DNA from 2 places in the Clostridioides sp. LIBA-7602 genome. Region 1 is predicted to be linked to the other one. Evidence: riboswitches for the same ligand, from Rfam matches in the RefSeq annotation. Region 1 holds a riboswitch; the other holds the start of a gene.
What was found. A riboswitch is a leader RNA that binds a small molecule or an ion and turns the genes downstream of it on or off. The one in region 1 is predicted to bind cyclic di-GMP.
Positions count from the first base shown of each region.

Region 1 (4,429 bases):
TAGCAACAAGAGTATTTTAAGTGGTGCAGATAAATTGACTGTACTAGGAGGAATAAATCAAAATGTCATCAAGCAATGTATAAATCAAGCTTCACCAAATCAACAAGGATTGTACTATAATCCAAATGATAAAGTATTTAAGGATAGAATAAAGGGAAAAATATATGCTCTTACAAAACAATACAGAAAAGAGAATGGAGTAAGAGAGTTATCTGTAGCAAGTAGATTAGAAGGTCTAGCAAATGACTGGTCTAATTTAATGGCAAATAAAAAGACCTTATCTCATACTATAAATGGTAAAAATTCGTATTCTACTTTTTTGAAGTATCTAGATTGGAGTGAGATTAAACCTGGATACATTTCTGTTCAAGGGGAAAATATAATTAAGTATAAAATCCCAGATAAGCCTGTATATACAAATAGGGATGCAGATGATATAGGAAACTTTATTTTTAATGAGTGGAAGACAAATCCTGAGGAAGGTACAAATATGTTACATAAGGGATATGAGATAATGGGATTTGGATTAACTATGACAGGTGATAAGACTATATATGCAACACATGAGTTTTATGGAAGATATAAAGAATAAGTATTTATCAAGATTTAGATATTTTAATAATAATATATATAAGCGCTGGAAATATATAATAAGATAATAATTAGAAAATAACGTATAAGTAATGTATTTATAATGATAAAGAATATTTATATTAACATAATAATATAAATATTCTTTTTTTGTATTTTAACATAAAAAAATTGTATTAAAAAGTTTAAATATAGTATAAAATGGGTATAAAAGCATTGAAAATTAAATGGCAAAATTAGGGAAATCTAATGACGCAAAACTATAGGGATTAAAGCTTATAAAGCCATATCAGCCAGTTGCTAAAAAGAGCAAGTTCTTTTTATTTATAATAAAGATTCTCTTTGAGTGTCTTTTTTTATTGTCTGAAACTATAGCATTTAAATTCATGGAAAATTAAAGATTTATTGAGGGAGGATTGTTATTTCATGAAAAAGGCAATATCTTGTGTACTAGCAGTGTCCATGTGTAGTGCACCATTGAATGTTTTTGCAGAGCCTATATTAGAGGGAAAACTAAGGGCAGTTGAAAAATCAGTTACAGAAAAGCTAAAGGGGAATCTAGAAGTGGATTTAAATTTTTCACTTCCAATCAAAAATAATGAATCAGAAAGTATAACTGATATACAGCTACAATTAAAAGATGGTAGTAATAATAGTGGGATAATAAAACTTGGAGGTAAAAATTCAGGAAGTATAAATATAGGAACAGATTCTATAGACTATACTATCAAAAAATTATCTGCAAATAGAAGTGAAATAAAAGAAAAAGATGAAAATATATCATATTACAATATTATGTTCAGCAATTTACCTGTTGGAAAATACAAGGTAGAAGTCTCTGGAAGTGGATTTAAGAATAAAGAAGTTAACGATATTGATATATCAAGTTATTCTCAAAGGGTTTTATTAAGTAATAGAGCAAGTGTAGATAGTAAAAATAAACCTTTAAACTATGAACTATTCTTAATAGGTGATGTAAATGGAGACGGAAAAGTAGATAAAAATGATTATAATGAAGTTTTAGAAAATATAGATTCAAATAAAAAAGAATATGATTTAAATAGAGATGGAAAGGTAGATATTGCTGACCTAGACTATGTACATAAAAATCTAGGACAAAATGAAAATGCAAATAGTCTAGAAAGTATAGTACCTACCAATCCTATAGTAGATACAAGTAAGGTAACATTAGAAGAAAATAGTGATACAAATATTCAAGGTACTGTAGAAGATTTGTTTAGTGGAGAAAACAATGGAGTTACAATATCTCCAGCAAATAAAGATGATAAAATATCAGAAGAAAAACCAGCAGTAATGGATATAGCTTTATCAGAAGCACTTGATATGGAAGTCATAAATATTAAAGCTCCTGAAGGGAGTGCTCCAGCAAAAGGAATAGTTGAGGTTACGGATAAAGATGGTAATGTTCAACAGATTCCTTATGAAAACAAAGAGTATGTGAAAACTTTAAAAGAAGAACAACAAGAAGAAGTAAATAATAAAGAAGAAAATACAGAGCAATCTGATAATAACTCAGATAATACTCAAGAAGAAAACAATGATAAAGAAGAATCAGATTCTAATACAAATGAACAAGAAAACAATGATAAAGAGAGTAATGATAAAGAAAGCTCATCAACTGATAAATCTGATTTAGACAAAAATACACCAAAAGAAGATAATAATATTAGTAAAGATGATAACTCTACGACATCTACATATAGTAGGTCAGCTTTAGAAACATATGCAGATGTTCAAAATAGCGATATAGTGATAAATCTTGGCAAACAAGTAGCAGTAAAAAAGATAACTATAAAAATAACAGCTACAACTGCTAATGATAGAAATCTTGCAGAAATATCTAAAGTTGAGTTTTTAAATAATGTTTATAAAGAAATACCAAAGCCAGAAATGAATATACCAAAAATTAATAAAATAGCAACTAGTACTGCTGTTGGAAATGAAAAGGTATCTTTTTATTGGAACAATGAAGTAAATGTATCTGCATATGAACTTATATTAGATACGATTGATAGTAAAGGTAAAGTATTATCAACTAAAAAATTACAAACTAGCAAAAATACTATAGAAGTTAGAGATATAGAAGCATATGGATTATATAGAGTTAGCATACAATCTTTAAATGGAGATTGGTCTAGTGGATACAAAGATGCAACATCAGAGAATTTAGATGGAGTACCAGAAAATGTAGACTCAAACTATAAGCCAATACAATTTAGCCCAGATAGTATATTAGAGTTTCAAGTTGTTCCAGATACAAAACCAGAGCCACCAGAAGGCATAAGCATTAAAGGAAGATTTAAAGCTCTTGATGTAAGTTGGAAAAATCATAAACAAGCTAAAGATTTTGACTTATATTACAGAGAAAAAGGTTCTAATGGCTCTTGGATAAAATACAATGATAAGCTTATTCGAGGAACAAGCTCAAAAATAGAAGGGCTTAAAGATAATACAACGTATGAAGTTAGAATGACAGCTACTAACCACTTGGGAACTAGTGGAATGTCTAAAATATATCTAGGCACAACTGAAAGTGTAGATGCTCCAACAACGCCTAACTACAGATTGATTAATACTCCTAAATCTGATGCTGGATTTGGAATACCAACTAATCATATAGTTGATGTCACTTATCCAGCTAAATATGATGCAAGTGAATATAGTGATAAAAATCCATTTGATAAATTTAATATAGTAGATGGAGACTTTACAACACATTGGACTTTCTCAGAATACAATGCTGCTGAGGGAACAAATAGAGGTCCAATCATAACTTTTGATAAAGCTTATACTATGGATACTTTTATGGCTACACCTAGATTTGATATTTCTGATAAGACAATTAATGACTTTGAGATACAGTATTGGGATGAAAATGGTCAATTACACAATTTAGGAGATGTACCTTTTGAAACAAAGACAGACCCTGTAAATAATAATAAATACGTGATGGTTAGATTAAAAGAACCAATAAATGCGACTAAGATACAAGTTAGTGTTTGTTCTTCTTATTCCTATAAAGCTAATATATCAGAGATTAAATTCTATGAGTATGACAGTATAGAAAAAGAGGTAAGAGACTTATTTACAGACGATTTACAAGTTGAATTAAAAGAAGGTATAACTCAAGAAAAAATAACAGAACTAAAAGATAGACTTAATATTCCAGATACAGCAAGTGGAGAATATCATCCATATAAGACTGTTATAGAAAGAGAATTAAAATTAGCTCAAGACTTATATAATGATAGAGCAACGCTTACTGATGTGACTACTGTCAATCAAGATATAAATGTATCAGGAAAATATAAAGATAAGAGTGGAAAATATACTGTTAAGTCGAATAACTTAGGTATGGGAAATGACTGGCAGGCATTGGGAGTAGCTGCTAGGGCTGGAGATGAAATTACGATATATGTTGGAAGTAAAAGTGGTAAGACTCCTAAGTTAATATATACTCAATATTATGGAGAGTCTGGAGCATATAAGAGTGGAGAAATAAATCTTAGCACTGGTAAAAATGTAATTCAGCTGAGTAAGCTTCACAGCTTAGATGCAGAACGTGGAGGAAGCTTATATATAAGATACCCTTATGATACTCCAAGTGGTGGAGATATAAAAGTGCGTGTAGCAGGAGCTACTAAGATACCACACCTTAACTTAAATGGAATGATAAATGACAATAGCCCTGAGGGAGTTTCTAAGTCTAAAGAAAAAATAAAAACTTATATAGAAGAATTAACTAAATATAAGGATGAGATAAAAGGAGAACCATACTATCCAGGAACCAATATTGGTAATTCATATGGATATTCAG
Region 1 is NZ_CP196991.1:3,291,377-3,295,805, reverse strand. It holds gene ACTG45_RS15510 (cell wall-binding protein Cwp9) at 1-592, shown strand, start outside; cyclic di-GMP riboswitch class I at 811-896, shown strand; gene ACTG45_RS15505 (M60 family metallopeptidase) at 1,018-4,429, shown strand, end outside.

Region 2 (4,429 bases), 1.3 Mb from region 1:
AGGGTCAAAGACCATTGAAACAACACTAAGAGTATCTCCCCTCGCTCCATCCATACCTATAGCATTATTAACAATATCTTCTACATCAGCTTGAACACCTTTAGCTATTTTTCCATCTATAGCAACAGAAGCTGTCAATCTTTTAAGTTCTCCTGGTGCAACTATCGTATGAGTTTCAATCTTACCTGTCTCATATTCAAAGCTCTCATCCAAACTATCTTCTGTGTTAGTGCCATTTTTATTTCCTTGATTATTCATATTAGCATCTACACCTTGGACATTATTTGTCGCAGATTTAGATGAATTTTTTGACCTTGTTTCTTTTATTGCAACTTTATCAGGGTCAATCTTTATTTCAGTTTTTTCAGCTGTATCAAAACTTAAATCAGCATTTACTGTAGCTTTTACTTTGCCTGTCCCAAATATTGGTTCTAACATTTCCAAAATAGACTTTTCTAATTGTTTATTCAATGCTTGTTCAGATGCCTTATTTTTATCAACACTAATACCACCATTTATTGGTTGATTATTTTCATCAACTTCTTCATCATCTAAGATACCTTCTGATAATAAATTCATCTTATTATCAATAACTTGAACATTTTTTTCAGGTATATTTGTAACACTTCCTGATACAAGTGCCATAACAGATTTTATTTGATTTTTTTCTAAGGTTGTTCCTGGTTTTAACATTAAGTAAACTGCTGCACTTCCTGGAACTGCTTCTTTCTCAAACACTGATGACTCTCCAAATGTTATATGTACTCTAGTATCTTCCACTTGCGGAAAACTCTTGATTGTTTTTTCTATTTCACCTTGTATGATTCGTTGCTTCTTAATTTGAAACTCTTCATCAGTAAGCCCTATAGATGAACTATCATCCATTAGTGCAAATCCTTTAGAACCACCTGTAAGACTTGGAGCTAACTCCAGCCTCAACTTATCAACTTCTGTTCTAGGCACATAAATTGTGCTTCCTTTTACCTTAGTATCTATCTTTCTAGACTCTAATTCTGCTGATATATCTGCAGCATCTTGAACATCTAGTTCTGAAAATAAGACTGCATACTTATTTTTACTTGCAGATATTGCTGTAAATACTAGCGCTAAACATATAGCAACAATCCCTATACCTAATGCTATCTTGGTCCCTTTTTTTAAAGAACCTATTTTTGTCCTAGCTTTAGCAACTTGCTCCTTAATCTTATTTTTAAAACTGGTTATCATTGATTATTACTCCTGTTCAAAAGACTAAATTTGTACCTTATTCATTTCTTGATATGCGTCATGAATCTTATTTCTAACTTCTATTAAATATTGCATAGATAGCTGTGCTTCTTGACCTTTTAACATAACTTCATGCATAGAAACATCTTCGCCTTTTATAAATTTTTCTTTCATGTCATCTGCTGTCACTTGTTGAAAATTGACTTTGTCTATAGTATCTATTATTACATCTTCAAAATTCTTTTTTTCTTCTTTATTATTAATATTTAATTGTTTTGTTTCTCCAATCAAATTATCTAACTTTGCACCTTGCATTAAATTGTTAATTTGTGTAATTGGCATAATTTATCCCTACTTTCCTATTTCCAAAGCTTTAGATATCATAGACTTCTGAGCATTCAGTGTATCTATGTTGGAATCATATGCTCGTGAAGCTGTTATTAAATCTGTCATTTCAACCAATATATTTACGTTTGGATATTCCACATATCCATTTGGCTTTGCATCTGGGTGAGATGGGTCATATACTTCTTTAAGAGGTGATTTGTCATCTTCAACAGATGTGACTTTTACTCCTAGCATACCTAATTTATTATCATAGTTTTCTTCAAATGAAACAACTTTTCTCCTATATGCTTCTCCATTTGGACCTCTTGTAGCATTTATATTAGCTACATTTGATGATATGATATCCATTTTCAAACTTTCTGCTGTTAATCCACTAGCAGAGATTTCCATTCCACTGAACACACTCATCTTCTAGTTACCTCCCACTTATTATTGATTTAGTCATTGCTATTTTGCCATTTGCAAAACCTATTAGAGCATTATATTGCAATGTTGCCATTGCTTGCTTTACTTTTTCTTCTTCTATATCTACATTATTGCCATCTACCCTTAGACCTTTGGAATTGTCTATTTTTTCTTCTATTTTTGGCATGGCATCATTTAATGTTTCTTCAAAAGTTACATAATGTTTTTTGTAGCCTTCAGTATTTATATTTGCTATATTATTTGCTATTGTTTGACTTCTTAGATTGGTCGCATCTAGTCCCATTTTTATAATGTCATATGTATTCATACTCACCCCTCCTCAAAATATATTTATTTGCTATATTTAATGATTAAAAAATGAAGTTGCTATATTACAAAAAATGACTTCTTTGTCCATTTAAATCTATTGCAATTCTATTACATTAATATAATAATGTATCATTTTAGTGAGAAATCTAATTTAAATTTAATTAACTTCAATAAAAATAAAAAAAAATTTTAATATGTATTTAATTTTTTCTTTGTAAAGTTGCCTTTTTTTGTAAAATAGCAACTTTTTCAGATAGTTTTTCTTTATTTCTTGTTATAATTGGTAAAATATGTTATTATATGTATTTTCTACTGTAATAAAGTAATTTTTCCATAATAAAATGACCGCCAAAAAAGCAGTCACTTCGACTAATCCTACGTATACAATTATACTTAGGACTCTTTTTGGCAACTGGCTAGCATAGTTCGCATATACAAACTTTAGCCCCTATAGCTTTGCGTCACTAGATTTCTCTAGTTTTGCCTATTTAGTTTTAATTTAAGTATACAATAAATGATAAAATTTTTAAACATTTTTATCATATTTTATATTATTATTTTATAACTATTATCAAAAAATCTAATCTAGTAAAAAATAACCCTATACTTTTTATATCATATACTCTTTCTATGTGCTTAAATAATTAAAAATTGAATACCATTTTATATTCATGAACATATTGTTTAAAAATATATGCTCTCTAAACTCTCCTTCATATATAAATCCCATTTTCTCATAAAATCTTATAGCTCTCTCATTGTGTGAGTAAACATTCAAATAAACTTTTTTCAGATTAAGATTTTCAAAAGCAATTTTTAATATTTCTTCTGTACCCATCTTAGCTACACTCTTTCCAATAGCTTTTTTTCTTAATACTATAGCATATTCTGCGTTTCTATTAATATAGTCTATATTCTTTAAACTAACAGTTCCAAGATATTCATCTGAATCATCAACAATTGCCATATGAATACTTCTATTAGTATAACTATTTAAAACAAATTCCTCTATTTTATTTTTATCCATATCATTAAAATTTATTTTAAAATTTTTATTTATGTCATCATCCTTCATCCATTCGAGCATTAAACCTATGTCTCTTATATCAAGCCTTCTAATTTTCATATTATTACACCTACTTTAATTTTATACTTTAAAAACCTAGTACTTATTTATAGCATCTATTATGACATCTATATCCTGTTTATTTAAGTATGGATATATTGGCAAACTTAAAACTTCTTCTGATATAAGTTCTGATACCTTGAGTATCCCTGTTAGATTACTAAATTCTGAATATGCCTTCTGTTTATGTATAGGTATTGGATAGTGTATCATAGTCTCTATATTTTTTTGATAGAGATAATCTCTTAATTTATCTCTATGCTTTGTCCTTATTACAAATTGATGCCATGACGGCTTTGTATCATCTAAAACCTTTGGTAATATTATTTTTGAGTTATCTATTCCCTCTAAATAATATCTAGCTACATCGCTTCTATAGCCGTTAAACTTATCTAAATACTTTAATTTTATATTTAAAACTGAAGCTTGTACCTCATCAAGTCTTGAATTCTTCCCTTTATATTTATTATAATATTTCTTTTCTGAACCATAGTTTCGTAAAACTCTTATCTTTTCAGATACATCCCTATCATTAGTGGTAATTGCTCCTGCATCTCCAAGTGAACCTATATTTTTACCAGGATAAAAACTTATACCTGCAGCATCGCCTAAGTTCCCAGTTCTCTTATTTTTATACAATGCTCCTTGAGCTTGTGCATTGTCTTCTATTAATTTCAAATTATATTTTCTAGTTATTTCCTTTATTGAATCCATATCAGCTGGTTGTCCATATAAATGAACTGCTATTATGGCCTTAGTTTTATTTGTTATTTTATCTTCTATCAAATTGGCATCTATATTATAAGTGTTGCAATCTGGTTCTACTAATATAGGAGTAGCTCCGACATTGCTTACAGCCAGAGCAGTTGCTATATATGTGTTGGCTGGTATTATAACTTCATCTCCAACTCCAATATCATATGCTTTTAAAATCAATTCCAATGAATCTAATCCATTACCTACACCAATACAAAATTCAGTTTCACAATATCT
Region 2 is NZ_CP196991.1:318,996-323,424, reverse strand. It holds gene fliF (flagellar basal-body MS-ring/collar protein FliF) at 1-1,227, opposite strand, end outside; gene fliE (flagellar hook-basal body complex protein FliE) at 1,252-1,569, opposite strand; gene flgC (flagellar basal body rod protein FlgC) at 1,579-1,983, opposite strand; gene flgB (flagellar basal body rod protein FlgB) at 1,991-2,308, opposite strand; cyclic di-GMP riboswitch class I at 2,715-2,805, opposite strand; gene ACTG45_RS01835 (GNAT family N-acetyltransferase) at 2,939-3,436, opposite strand; gene ACTG45_RS01830 (DegT/DnrJ/EryC1/StrS family aminotransferase) at 3,473-4,429, opposite strand, start outside.
Region 2: another riboswitch for cyclic di-GMP. It lies ahead of flgB (flagellar basal body rod protein FlgB); the one in region 1 lies ahead of ACTG45_RS15505 (M60 family metallopeptidase).